DNA from 4 places in the Micrococcus sp. TA1 genome. Region 4 is predicted to be linked to each of the others. Evidence: riboswitches for the same ligand, from Rfam matches in the RefSeq annotation. Region 4 holds a riboswitch; each other region holds the start of a gene.
The links. A riboswitch is a leader RNA that binds a small molecule or an ion and turns the genes downstream of it on or off. The one in region 4 is predicted to bind S-adenosylmethionine.

Region 1: it holds a riboswitch for S-adenosylmethionine, as region 4 does, so the genes downstream of both, GGQ69_RS01305 (ATP-binding cassette domain-containing protein) here and GGQ69_RS13845 (AMP-binding protein) in region 4, are expected to answer to the same signal.
Region 2: it holds a riboswitch for S-adenosylmethionine, as region 4 does, so the genes downstream of both, GGQ69_RS15435 (acyl-CoA dehydrogenase) here and GGQ69_RS13845 (AMP-binding protein) in region 4, are expected to answer to the same signal.
Region 3: it holds a riboswitch for S-adenosylmethionine, as region 4 does, so the genes downstream of both, GGQ69_RS11230 (flavin reductase family protein) here and GGQ69_RS13845 (AMP-binding protein) in region 4, are expected to answer to the same signal.

Annotation. Positions count from the first base shown of each region.
Region 1 covers NZ_JACHNW010000001.1:315,742-319,015, reverse strand. Annotated here, with positions in the region: gene GGQ69_RS01310 (methionine ABC transporter permease) at 152-817, opposite strand; gene GGQ69_RS01305 (ATP-binding cassette domain-containing protein) at 819-1,775, opposite strand; SAM riboswitch class I at 1,782-1,875, opposite strand; gene GGQ69_RS01300 (NtaA/DmoA family FMN-dependent monooxygenase) at 2,400-3,274, opposite strand, start outside.
Region 2 covers NZ_JACHNW010000006.1:12,386-15,659, reverse strand. Annotated here, with positions in the region: gene GGQ69_RS15440 (AMP-binding protein) at 1-1,287, shown strand, start outside; SAM riboswitch class IV at 1,508-1,623, shown strand; gene GGQ69_RS15435 (acyl-CoA dehydrogenase) at 1,718-3,130, shown strand; gene GGQ69_RS15430 (acyl-CoA dehydrogenase family protein) at 3,127-3,274, shown strand, end outside.
Region 3 covers NZ_JACHNW010000001.1:2,549,010-2,552,283, forward strand. Annotated here, with positions in the region: gene hisD (histidinol dehydrogenase) at 1-1,236, shown strand, start outside; SAM riboswitch class IV at 1,375-1,494, shown strand; gene GGQ69_RS11230 (flavin reductase family protein) at 1,564-2,109, shown strand; gene GGQ69_RS11235 (RNA-binding S4 domain-containing protein) at 2,135-2,527, shown strand; gene GGQ69_RS11240 (hypothetical protein) at 2,752-3,274, shown strand, end outside.
Region 4 covers NZ_JACHNW010000003.1:21,620-24,893, reverse strand. Annotated here, with positions in the region: gene GGQ69_RS13845 (AMP-binding protein) at 1-1,116, opposite strand, end outside; SAM riboswitch class I at 1,129-1,251, opposite strand; gene GGQ69_RS13840 (sodium:proton antiporter) at 1,365-3,050, shown strand.

The sequences.
Region 1 (3,274 bases), on a different contig from region 4:
GGGAGTCCTTTCGGGGGTACGGATGACAGGTCGTGACGCAGCACAGGATCGGGAGGATCCCTGCGCGAGAAGTGAGCGAAGTCGCCGCCTCAGTCCATTCGGCGCCGTCGTCGGCTGGTACGTCGGGCGGGTCGGGTGGGATGCGGGGCTGTCAGGTGATGCGCTTGTCCGTGAGGCGGACCAGGCGGTTGCCGGTGAACTGCACGACCGAGACGAGCAGGAGCATGATGGCGACCGCCACGAGCATGACCTCGGTTTCATAGCGGTAGTAGCCGTAGCGGATGGCGAAGTCACCGATACCGCCGCCGCCGACGAGGCCGACCATGGCGGAGTAGGAGATGAAGCTGACGGCCGTGATCGTGATCGATCCGATCAGCGCCGGCCGGGCATCGACCAGCAGGACGTTGCGGATGATCTGACCACGCGTGGCGCCCATGGCCCGGGCAGCCTCGACCGCCCCATTGCCCAACTGGGTCATGTTCTGCTCGACGAATCGGGCAAAGTACGGGATGGCATTGACCGTGAGTGGAACGATCGCCGCCGCCGTCCCGACCGTGGTGCCCACGATGAATCGGGTGGCGGGGATGATGGCGATGAGCAGGATGAGGAACGGGAACGAGCGGACCATGTTGACGAGTCCGGACACCACGCGGTGTGCCCTCGGGGACGGGGAGATGCCGTCCGGGGCGTGGGTGAAGAGCCAGATGCCCAGTGGCGTCCCCAGCAGTACTGCCAGGGGTATCGCCACGATGATCATGAGGAAGGTCTGGCCCAGTGCGAAGCTCAGCTCCGGAAGAAGGTCGATGACGCGATCCATTTCAGTGCCCCGCTTTCGTGCCGATGAGCTCCAACGCCGTCCGGTCCGCGGGTCCGCCCGCCGGTCCCGGGCCGGTCAGCAGTGAGTCATCACCGCCCCGGGCCGCTCCGCGGTCCACGGTGATGCCATCGGAAACGAGGTACCGCCCGATCGAGGTCTTCGGTTCGAAGGCCCCCGACCGCAGGCCGGCGGAGGTGAACTGTTCCACGATGCGCCCCTCCTCCATCACGGAGATGTCATCGGCCAGGGCCTTGACCACCTCCATCTCGTGGGTGACGAGCACGACGGTGATCCCCAGCTGGCGGTTAATATCGGCCAGATACTGCAGCACGGTGGCCGTGGTGAACGGGTCCAGTGCGGAGGTCGGCTCGTCGCAGAGCAGGACCTTCGGACGGGTGGCCAGCGCCCGGGCAATGGCCACCCGTTGCTTCTGCCCGCCGGAGAGCTGGGCCGGATAGGCCTCGGCCTTTGCCGTCAGGTCCACCAGTTCCAGGGCCTCCATGGCCCGCTGGCGCCGAGCCCGGGCATCGGCCACCCCTGCGAACTTCAGGCTCAACTCAACGTTGGCCACCGCAGTGTGGTTGTTGACCAGGTTGAACCCCTGGAAAATCATCCCGATGTGGTGTCGCCTCCGGCGCAACTCCTCCGTGGACAGGGACGTGAGCTCCTCGCCCTCCACCCACACCTCACCGGACGAGGGACGCTCCAGCAGGTTGATGTTGCGGAGCAGGGTGGACTTGCCGGCACCTGAGAAACCGATGATCCCGTGGATGGATCCACTGGGAATGTCCAAAGACACGTCATCCACCGCGGTCAAGATCCTGCCCTTACCGGAAACGCCCGCAGCAGGCACGGCTCGGGGACGACCCCGGCGAAGAAGCGACCGACTGCCCGGTCGCGGACCCGATCGGTCTCGCACCGCCGTGAACGTCGTCGTGACATGCCGCAGAGAAATCATGTGAAACCTCCATCGTTCCTGGCGGTAGCACCCGCTTCCGCAGGACGGTGGGTTGCTGCGGCGTCATCGAGCCAGATCTCTCGGCCGCTCTGGATGGGAACAGACCTAGGTAACCAGCGACCTGCGCCACAGACCATTCGTCAAGTCACGCGGTGACACCTGGACGCGTCCGGGGCGACGGAACCCGGAATCGGCCCCAAAACCCCTCCAAGATGACGCTCCGTTGAGCCCGGGGTGCATTTCCCTGTTCCGCGGCTCACCACGCGGCGCCTCGTTACTTTTCGCCTAACCCGGTCCTGAGTCAAGATGCGGGTGTGTTGGCCGGATAACCCCGACAAGATACCCACCCCCAGTCGTTGATCATCCGGGGAGTCACGGCACCGGGGCCTGTGAACTGCAGAGGTACGTGACCGGGTTCCCCGATCGTCGGTGGCGCACTCTCAGACTGAGTGTCGTCTGGCATCCAAAAGAACTGAGACACCCGCCCCTGCAGGAGCGAGCGGATCACGCGGTCTCCGGCTGGCTCCAGCATCCGAAGTTCCCCTCCGCTGACAGCATCTCCCTACATATCAGAGGAGATATTCGGGGAGGTTGGCCAGCCGGGTGTCCAACCTCCCCTGAACATCACGCTGAGACGACGTCAACCGCGGACCTATTCCGGTGCTTGTCCGCAGGATGGCCGGCCGGAACCCAGGGTCCGTGACCCAAGACTCGTTCCCTCAGCGTTTCCCCTTCCTGGTACGAGGTGCGGTAGCGCCCGCGCCGCTGGAGCTCCGGTACGACCAGCTCCACGAAATCGGTGAGTGTGTCCGGCACGTGGTACTGGCGCAGGTTGATCGCATCGAGGCCGTCCTCGTCCATCCAACGCTCGATCTCATCGGCCACCTCCTCAACCGTCCCGATCGCCCTATGGGCCAACCGCAAGAATCGAAATTCCTCCCGGAACTCTCCCACCGTGCGGTGACGACCGAACCGGTCCGCCGCGCCACCCTCGGGCAAGTCCCCCGAGGCCACGAGGTCTCCAATGATGGCCTGGTCGGGGAAATCGTCGTAGGTCACCGGGGACTCCGTCCACGCCAGTGCCCCCTCGAAGGAGATGTAGGAGTCATACGTTCGGGCCTTGTTCAGCGCTTCCTCGCGGGTGCGCCCGACGATGACGTCGACCAGGGCGGTGGTCTTTACCGACCCCGGCTGCCGGCCGTGGGCGGCGGCTGCGGCATGGACCTCTCTGACCAGGGCGGCCGATTCCGCGCGTGTGGCCCCACCGACGAGGATGAGTTCGGCGTTCTTGGCCGCATAGGCCACCCCGCGGGTGCTGCCTGAGGCCTGGGCCAGGAACGGGACGCGCTGCGGTGAGGGGTGGACGATCGATGCCCCGTTGACCACGAAGTGCTCCCCGGTGTGCTCGATCCGGTGGATGGATCCGGGCCGGGCATAGACGCGCGCGTCCTTGTCTGCCGCGACCGCACCGACATCCCAGGAGCCTTCCCACAACTGGT
Region 2 (3,274 bases), on a different contig from region 4:
GCGGACGGTGACGTCGTGGCCACGGTGCGCGACGTCGTCGGGAACCTCCCGCAGGCCCCCCTGGTGGTCGAGATCGTGGACACCGACGCCGGGCACGCCGGCCCGGTGGACCCCGACGCCGGCTCGCTCACCTACGAGGACTTCCTCGCCCAGGGGTCGGCCGGCCCCGAACTGCCCTGGCGGGTGGCGGACGAGCAGGCACCGATCACCCTGAACTACACCTCCGGCACCACCGGACCGCCCAAGGGCGCGCTCTACACCCACCGCGGCGCGTACCTGGCGGCCGAGGGCGCGGTGTTCCACAACGGCTACACCGGGGCCACGCGCTACCTGTGGACCCTGCCGATGTTCCACTGCAACGGCTGGTGCACCCCGTGGGCCGTGACGTCCGCGGCGGGCACCCACGTCTGTCTGCGGGCCGTGCGGCAGGACGCCATCTGGGACGCGTTCGACCACGAGGGCATCACCCACCTGTGCGGGGCGCCGATCGTGTGCGCCATGATCCACGAGTCCGAGCGCGCCCGCCCCCTGGACCGGGAACTGCGGATGACCACCGCGGGGGCCGCACCGCCGCCGTCGGTCATCGAGGCGCTGGAGTCGCTGAACATCACCCCCGTGCACGTCTACGGGCTGACCGAGGTCTACGGTCCGTTCACCATCTGCGAGCCGCAGCCGGCGTGGGCGCGGTTGCCCGCCGCCGAGCGGGCACGGCTGATGGCCCGGCAGGGCGTGCCCATGGTGCACGCCGGGGAGGTGGCCGTCATGGACGCGGACCTGAACCGGGTGCCCGCCGACGGCGAGACCCTCGGCGAGGTGGTGCTGCGCGGCAACGGCGTGATGAAGGAGTACTTCAAGAATCCCGAGGCCACCGCGGAGGCCTTCCGGGGCGGCTGGTACCACACCGGTGACCTGGGGGTGATGTACCCGGACGGCTACATCCAGCTGATGGACCGGGCCAAGGACATCATCATCTCCGGCGGGGAGAACATCTCCTCCATCGAGGTGGAGGGCGTGCTGCACGCCCACCCGAAGGTCTCCGACGTGGCCGTGGTGGGTGTCCAGGACGACCGGTGGGGTGAGCGCCCGGTGGCGTTCGTGGTGACCGAGGCCGGTGCGCAGGTCACCGCCGACGAGTTGCGGGCCCACTGCCGGCAGGGCCTGGCCGGGTTCAAGGTCCCGGACCGGGTCGAGTTCGTGCAGGAGCTGCCGCGCACCGCCACCGGCAAGATCCGCAAGAACACCCTGCGGGCGCTGCAGGACGGGGACGGCGCCCCGGCGGCGGGCTGAGCCCACCGAGGGGCGGTGGACCGCCCGCACCGGGGGGCGTGCCCCACCCCGTGACGAGGATGCCGTGCCGGCGACGTCACCCGGTGCCGATGTCCTGATGGCGTCATCGGGCGTCATCCGCGGGGTGCGCGAGCGGGACGGGCGGGCTATGTGACCCGCGGTGGCGAAACATGACCCCGACGGTTGGCCCGGCGCAGGCCGCCGCCTACGGTGGCTGCAGAATCACGAGATCCGGTGTCAAGCCCTGGCTGGCCGGACGGCAACCCTCTCTTCCGTAGTGGGGTGCTCCAGGTGATGATTCGGCCCGTACGCGACCGCTGCGGGCAAGTACGGCACCACCTCGGGGGACACCACGCGCGGCCGCGGGCCGGGCATCCCCCGCGCGGCCCGCACGGGCCCCGGGTGCCACGGATGACCGAAAGGCTCCCTCGTGACCCACACCGCCACCCCGCAGGACACCCCAGTCCCCGGTGACGCCCCCCGGGCCGGACTGCCCCGCTTCGAGGAGCTCAGGGCCGCCACCGCCGGGACACCGCCCACGGACGCGCAGCTCAGCGAGCACTTCGCCCCCGTCTTCCGGCTCATCGCCGAAGGGGCCCACCAGCGCGAGCAGGACCACGAACTGGCCTTCGCCGCGATCGAGCACCTGCGCGGCTCGGGATTCACCCGGGTCCGCCTCGCCCGCGACCGCGGCGGGATCGGGGCCAGCCTTCCCCAGCTCACCGGCCTGCTGGTGGACCTGGCCGCCGCGGACTCGAACCTGCCGCAGGCCCTGCACGGGCACTTCATGTTCACCGAGCAGCACCAGAACGAGTCCCAGGGAGCAGTGTCGGAGTGGTGGCTCGCCGAGGTGGCCGCGGGGAGGATCTTCGGCAACGCCCTCGTCGAGTTGCCGCCCTCCGCGGGCAGGCGTCCCGTGCGCTGGGTCGACGTGGACCCGGACACCGCCCAGGCGGCCGCGGCGGTCGGGGACACCGAGATCGCGGAGATCACGGGGGACAAGTTCTACTCCACCGGGGCCGTCTTCGCCGACTACCTGCTGGTGACGGCCACCCGGCCCGGCCGCGAGGACGAGGGACCGATCTTCGCCATCGTGGACGCGAGGGACCGGGGCGTGACGCGCACCGATGACTGGAACGGCTTCGGACAGCGACTCACCGCCTCCGGCACCACCACCTTCGACGACGTCCCCGTGCGTGCGCACCGGACCCAGGAGTTCAACGTCCCCACCGGTGTGCTGGCCTATGCGGTGCTGTGGGTCGTGCTGGCCGCCACGCAGGCCGGCATCGGCGTGGCCGCGCTGTCCTCGATCACGGACTTCGTGCGCGCTCGCCGGCGCACCTACGACCACGCCACCGCCGAGACCCCTGCCGAGGACCCGCTGGTCCACCAGGTCATCGGCTCCGTCTCCGCCAAGGTCTCCGCCGCCCGGCACATCGTGACCGGTGCCGCCGCCGTCGTCGAGGACTCCTACCGGAGCGTGCGCGGCCACCTGGACCTCGAGGACCCGGTGGTGCTGGACGCCCACACCCGCGCCAACGTCGCCCTGTCCGAGGCCACCGTCGTGGTCTCGGAGCTGATCCTCGAGGCCACGAACCAGATCTTCGAGTCCGGTGGCGCCTCCGCCACGGACGCCTCGCGGCACCTGCACCGGCACTGGCTGAACGCCCGCACCGTCGCCAGCCACACCCCGCTGATCTACCGCACCCAGGCGGTCGGGGACCACCGGATCAACGGCACCGTCCCGCCGTTCCACTCCACCGCCCGCAACTCCGACCCGCGGGCCGGCGCCACGGCCGCCGGCGCGGGAGCGCCCACCGCATCCACCACCGAAGGAGCATGATGACCACGACATCCGAACGACGCGCCCCGCTCGCCGGTTCCCCGGCCACGGCAGGGACACCCGGCCGGCCCGCGGACCACCCCGCCGACCGGTCCGCAGCGCGGTTCGTGCAGGTCCGCGAGCGCCTGGACCCGGTCTTCCGGT
Region 3 (3,274 bases), on a different contig from region 4:
GTGGCCGGTGCCGTGCCGCGGGTGCTGCCGATCCTGGACGAGGTGCGCTCCGGCGGCGCCTCGGCCGTGCTGGACCTGGGCGAGCGCTTCGACGGGATCCGGCCGCCGTCGTTGCGGGTGCCCGCCCCGGCGCTGGCCGAGGCGCTGGAGGCCCTGGACCCCGAGGTCCGCTCCGCACTGGAGGAGTCGATCGCCCGCGCCCGGACCGTGCACGCCGCGCAGCTGCCGCCCGGGTCCGAGGTCGACCTCGGGGAGGGGGCCATCGTGGAGAACCGCTGGGTCCCGGTGGGCCGGGTGGGGCTGTACGTGCCCGGCGGACGCGCGGTATACCCCTCCTCCGTGGTGATGAACGTGGTCCCGGCGCAGGCGGCCGGGGTGCCCTCCCTGGCGGTGGCCTCCCCGCCGCAGAAGGACTTCGGCGGCCTGCCGCACCCCGTCATCCTGGCCGCCTGCGCCCTGCTCGGCGTGGACGAGGTCTATGCCGCCGGCGGCGCCCAGGCCGTGGCCATGTTCGCCTACGGGGTGAACGACGACGACGGCACGCGCCTGTGCGCCCCGGTGGACATGGTCACGGGGCCGGGCAACATCTACGTGGCCGCGGCCAAGCGGGCGCTGCTCGGGACCATCGGGATCGACGCCGAGGCCGGTCCCACCGAGATCGCCGTGCTGGCCGATGCCACGGCGGACGCGGAGTGGGTCGCGGCCGACCTGATCAGCCAGGCCGAGCACGACCCGATGGCCGGTTCGGTGCTCATCACCACGTCCCCGGAGCTGGCCCGGGACGTGGTGACCCAGGTCCAGGAGCAGGTGCCGGGGTCGTTCCACGAGGAGCAGGTCCGTCAGGCCCTGACCGGTCCGCAGTCCGGGATCCTCGTGGTGGACACCCTGGCCACGGCCATCGCGGTGGCCGACGCGTACGCCGCCGAGCACCTGGAGGTGCACACCGTGGACGCGCTGGCCACCGCGCGCCGGATCCGCAACGCCGGGGCCGTGTTCGTGGGACCGTACTCCCCCGTGCCGCTGGGCGACTACTCCTCCGGGTCCAACCACGTGCTGCCCACCGGCGGGTCCGCCCGGTACTCCTCGGGGCTGAACACGGTCAGCTTCCTGCGGCTGCAGCAGCTGATCCGGTACTCCGAGACCGGGTTGAAGGAGTTGGCATCGAACATCTCGGCACTGGCCGGGGCCGAGGGGCTGCCCGCCCACGGGGAGGCCGTGGCCCGGCGTTTCCGGTAGCCCCCGGTCACCGCCGGGTGCCGTCCCGCGTCGGCGGCAACCGGCTCCGCAGCACGTGACGGAGGTCACCGTCACAGGCGTTCACATCCGCAGAAGGCCTTTGACCCGTCGCCCCGGCCGTCGTTACGCTGAACCCAGAATCACGAGTTCCCGCTGTTACAGCCCTGGCTTGCGGGACGGCAACCCTCTTCACGCAGTAGTGGGGTGCTCCAGGTGATGATTCGGCCTTCCGGGCAAGCCGGCGGGCAAGTACCGCGTCTGAAGCAGGTACCGGAGGGGCACCGCCCGAGGTCACACTGTGGATGCGCCCTCGAACGGAGGACTCACATGACCGCCCTGGCCACCATCGACCTGAGCCGCACCGCCACCCTGGACACCGACCTGTCCGCCCAGACCCTGCGCTCGGCCTTCTCCCACTTCCCCTCCGGCGTCGCCGCGCTGTGCGGCCTCGCCGATGACCAGAAGGAGGGCCTCGTGGCCTCGTCCTTCACGGTGGGGGTCTCCCTCGAACCGGCACTGGTGTCCTTCGCCGTGCAGAACACCTCCCGGACCTGGCCGCGGCTGAAGCGGGCCGAGCGCATCGGGATCTCGATCCTCGCCGAGGGCCACACCGACGTCTGCCGCCAGTTGGCCTCCAAGGACGGGGACCGCTTCGAGGGCCTGGGCGTTCGCGCCTCGGACCGGGGCGCCCTGTTCCTGGACAACGCCGCGCTGTGGCTGGAGACCTCCGTCTACGCGGAGGTCCCGGCCGGCGACCACCACGTGGTCCTGCTCGAGGTCCACGGCGTCCACGACCACTCCTCCGAGCACGAGCCGCTGGTCTTCCACCGTTCGGCCTTCCGCAACCTGCGCACCGCCGAGGGCAACCAGTAACCGGCCCACCCGTATCCTGGTCCGCATGCCGAACGCCCCGCAGCCACCGAGCCAGGTCCGCCTGGACGCCTGGCTGTGGGGCATCCGCATGTACAAGACCCGCTCGGCGGCGACGGCGGCCTGCCGGGCCGGCCACGTGCGTCTCAACGGCCAGCCGGCCAAGGCGGCCCAGCCGGTCAAGCCCGGTGACACCATCCGGCTGCGCCAGCCGGGCCGGGAGAGGGTCCTGGAGGTCACCGGCCTGCTGGCCAAACGGGTCGGGGCCGCCGAGGCGGTGCGCCACTACGTCGACCACTCGCCGCCGCCGATCCCCCGGGAACTGCTGGCCGTCCCCCAGCGCGATCGCGGCGCAGGGCGCCCCACCAAGCGGGACCGCCGTCAGATGGACCGGCTCCGCGGCCGGGATCCTCAGCCCTGAGGAAGCGAAGCGGGACCGAAACAGACTCAAAAACCGAGTAGGGCGGCGCCCGATGACGTGGTCGTCGGCAGTGCACGTCGGGTAGTGCCTACTAGTGCCCCATTCACAGCCCTCTCATAGGTTGGGGTGCTACCAGTCCACCCCGGACTGGATCCAGCGGACGAAGGATCTTCTGATGCAGCACACGACCCCCCCTCTACCGACGCACGCCGGCCATCACCGGGATGGCAGCCCTGGGCCTGGTCACGACGGTGATGCTGGCACCCGCAGCACACGCCGACACGGACCTGGACCTCGCGGAAGGGCCTGCCAGCACCATCGTGGTGGCGGACGTGGAGGGTGCGGCCGGGACCGGTGGCGCCGAGGCCACTGTCGAGACCGCACCCGAACCAGTCACCGGAACCGGTGAGGAGGCCCCCGCCGAGACCGGCGAGGCACCCGCCGGCGGCACCGATGAGGCGCTCACCTCCGGTACCGGCGAGGCGCCCACCCCGGAGACGGGTGACGAACCGCCCGTCGGCGCCGAGGCGGGTCCCGCCGACGCGGAACCGGCCGAGGGGATCCCCGCAGCGGGCCCCGCGGAGCAGGACGGCCTCTGCACCGACGCCGCCGCCGGGGACCAGCAGGATGCCGGGACCGGTGACGCGGCACCCACGGACACCGGCACCGGTGACGCCACCATCGAGGCCGGCACGGACGGCACGGACGGCCTCGTCGAGACCGCGGCAGCGGCCACCGGTGACGGCG
Region 4 (3,274 bases):
GACCTCGGTGACGCCGTTGGACAGCGGTCCGTAGATCTCGTAGGTGTGCGCGGTGACCCAGGCGAGATCGGCGGTGCACCAGTGCACGTCCTTCTCCCGCTCGGACACGTCCGGATGGGAGAACAGGTAGTCGTAGGACCAGGAGGCCTGGGTGAGGTAGCCGCCCGAGGTGTGCACGAGGCCCTTGGGCTGTCCGGTGGTGCCCGAGGTGTACATGATGAACAGCGGGGTCTCGGCGTCGAAGTACTCCGGGGTGTGGGTCTCCGGCTGGCGGTCCACGATCTCGTGCCACCACACGTCCCGGCCCTCGGTCCAGCTGATCTGGCCCGGGCCGTCCCCGACCTCGGTGTGGCCGGTGCGGTTGAGCACCAGCACGTGCTCGATCTGGTTCTGGCCGGAGACGGCCTCGTCCGCGTTGTCCTTGACGGGCACGGCCTGGCCGCGGCGGTACTGGCCCTCTGAGGTGACCAGCAGCTTCGCGCCGGTGTCCTCCACGCGGAAGCGCAGCGCCTCGGCGGAGAAGCCGCCGAACACCAGCGAGTGCACCGCGCCGATCCGCGCGCAGGCCAGGGTGATGACGATCGTCTCCACGAGCACCGGCAGGTAGACCACCACGCGGTCGCCCTTGCCGATGCCCAGTTCGAGCAGGGCGTTGGCGGCCTGGCTGACCTTGCGCTGGAGCTGGGCGTAGGTCACGGCGCGGCGGTCACCGGGTTCGCCCTCGAAGTACAGGGCCACCTTCTCCCCGCGGCCGGCGGCCACATGCCGGTCCACGCAGTTCACCGCGACGTTCAACCGGCCGCCCTCGAACCAGCGGATCTCCGGGCCGCGCTCGGCGGCCGGGTCGGCAGGGGTCCAGGAGTGGGTGGTGTGCCAGGGCGTCTCCCACTCGAGGCGCCGCGCGGCGGCATCCCAGAACGCGAGCCGGTCCTCCTCGCGCACGGGCCGGCCGTCCCCGAGCCCGCCGTGCAACAGGCCCGCGGGCCGGCCCGGGTGGACGGAAGGATCGGCGGCGTCCACGACGTCGGCCGGCAGCGGGCCGGGCAGGGCACCGGGGGCGTGGGCGGGGGTGTCGCGCGCGGTGGCGGTGGGAGCGGCGTGCGGGGCAACAGACAAGACAGAACCTTCTTTCCATCGAATCTGGCAGTAGCACCTGGTCCGGTCCTTGCAGTGCCGGGAGGGCACCCCAGGACCATGGACGGGTTGCTGCGGCGTCACGGAGCCAGATCTCTCAGCCGCTCGGGATGGTCGCCTCCACTCTACGACCGGTCCTGTCCGCGGAGCGAAACGGGTGAAGCAGTGCTACGCACCGGCCTGATGCCCTAGTTTTGACGTGCACCGACGCCGACGGACAGGGACTGCACATGGAGGACATCGCACTGCTGGCCGTGGCCGGTGTCCTGATCATCGTGCTGGTCTCGCTGTTCGCGCCCCGGTTAGGCGTCGCGGCGCCGATCCTGCTCGTCCTGGTGGGCATCGGCTGCAGCATGATCCCCGGGGCGCCCCAGATCCTGCTGGACCCGGAATGGATCCTCATGATCGCGCTGCCGCCGATCCTCTACTCGGCGGCGGTCAACGTCCCCATCACGGACTTCCGCCGGGACCTCGGCACCATCAGCGCCCTGTCCGTGTTCCTGGTGATCGCCTCCGCCTTCGCCACGGGGTGGCTGATCTGGTGGCTGCTGCCGGACATCGATCTCGCGGCCGCAGTGGCCCTGGGGGCGGTCATCAGCCCGCCGGATGCCGTCGCGGCCACCTCGATCGGCAAGAGACTGGGCCTGCCGCCCCGGCTGGTGATGATCCTGGAGGGGGAGGGCCTGGTCAACGACGCCACCGCGCTGGTCATGCTCCGCACCGCCATCGCGGCCACCGCCGGCGCCGTGACCTTCTGGGGTGCCATCGGTGACTTCGCCTACGCCGTCAGCGCCGGGATCGTCCTCGGTCTCCTCGTGGGCGCCGGGACCGTCTGGTTCCGGTCCAGGATCCGGCAGCAGCCCGTCCTCACCACGGCGATCTCCCTGACCGTGCCGTTCCTGGCGTACATGCCCGCGGAGAACCTGCACGCCTCGGGCGTCATCGCCGTGGTCACTGCCGGCCTCCTCACCGGTCACCAGGCGCCCCAGCGCCTCAGCGCGGCGGACCGGCTCACCGACCGCACCAACTGGCGCACCATCCAGCTGCTCCTGGAGAACGGCGTGTTCCTGCTTATGGGCTTCGAGATCACCTCGATCGTCGCGGACGCGGAGGCCTCGGGGCGGGGGCTGTGGTTCGCCGTCGGGATCGCCGTGCTGTGCACCGCGGTCCTCGTCGTGGTGCGCATCGCCTTCGTGGTGCCGCTCATCGCCGTGCTCCGGGCGCGGCAGAGGCGGGTCCCCCAGCTCGCGCGGCACCTCGATGCCGCGCTCGAGTCCACGGCGTCCGGGGAGCCGCCCCACCCGCGGACGGTGGCCCGGTTGCGGCGGTGGCGTGCCGATGCGCACTTCCTGGCCACGCAGGGCCTCGGCTGGCGGGGCGGGGCCGTGCTGGCGTGGTCCGGGATGCGCGGCGTCATCACCCTGGCCGCGGCCCAGTCCCTCCCGGCTGACATCCCGTACCGTCCCGAACTGATCCTGATCGCCTTCTCCGTGGCCATCCTCACGCTCGTGGTCCAGGGTGGCACCCTTCCGCTGCTGATCCGGGTGCTCGGCATCAAGGGGACCGACGAGGAGGCGCAGCGCCGGGAGATCGGCCGCCTGGCCGATGAGATCATCGCCGCGCGCCAGGCCTACCTGCAGAACAGGACGCTGCTCCGTGAGGACGGCAGTCCCTTCGACCCCGCCGTGGTGGAGCGGGCCCGACGGGAGGGCCGGGCGGCCACGCAGGCACTGGCGGCGATGGTGGCCGAGGTGGACCCGGACAGCCAGCGGCAACAGTACCGGGAGCTGCGCCGGCAGCTGGTCGAGGTGGAACAGGCCGCGCTGCTGGACGCCCGCTCCGGGGGCACGTACTCCTCGCACACCCTGCAACGCGCGCAGCACTTCATCGACACGGAGGCCACCCGCCCGGGTTAGGGCGTGTCTCCTCATGTCTCTCGTCTGAGACTGAAGCGCTGGGCACATGACCCCGCGCCGCACATGTCAACGCAACCAGCCACCCACGAGGAGACACGCCCTGGTCGTGACCCTCCGCGTTCCGGGAATCGAGTTCTAATCAGAGGCCCGCACTCTTCAAGTCGGGTATTGGCACGACGGGCCCCTCGGCCGAGCCCTGGCGGGCGAGTGGGGCAATCAGTGGA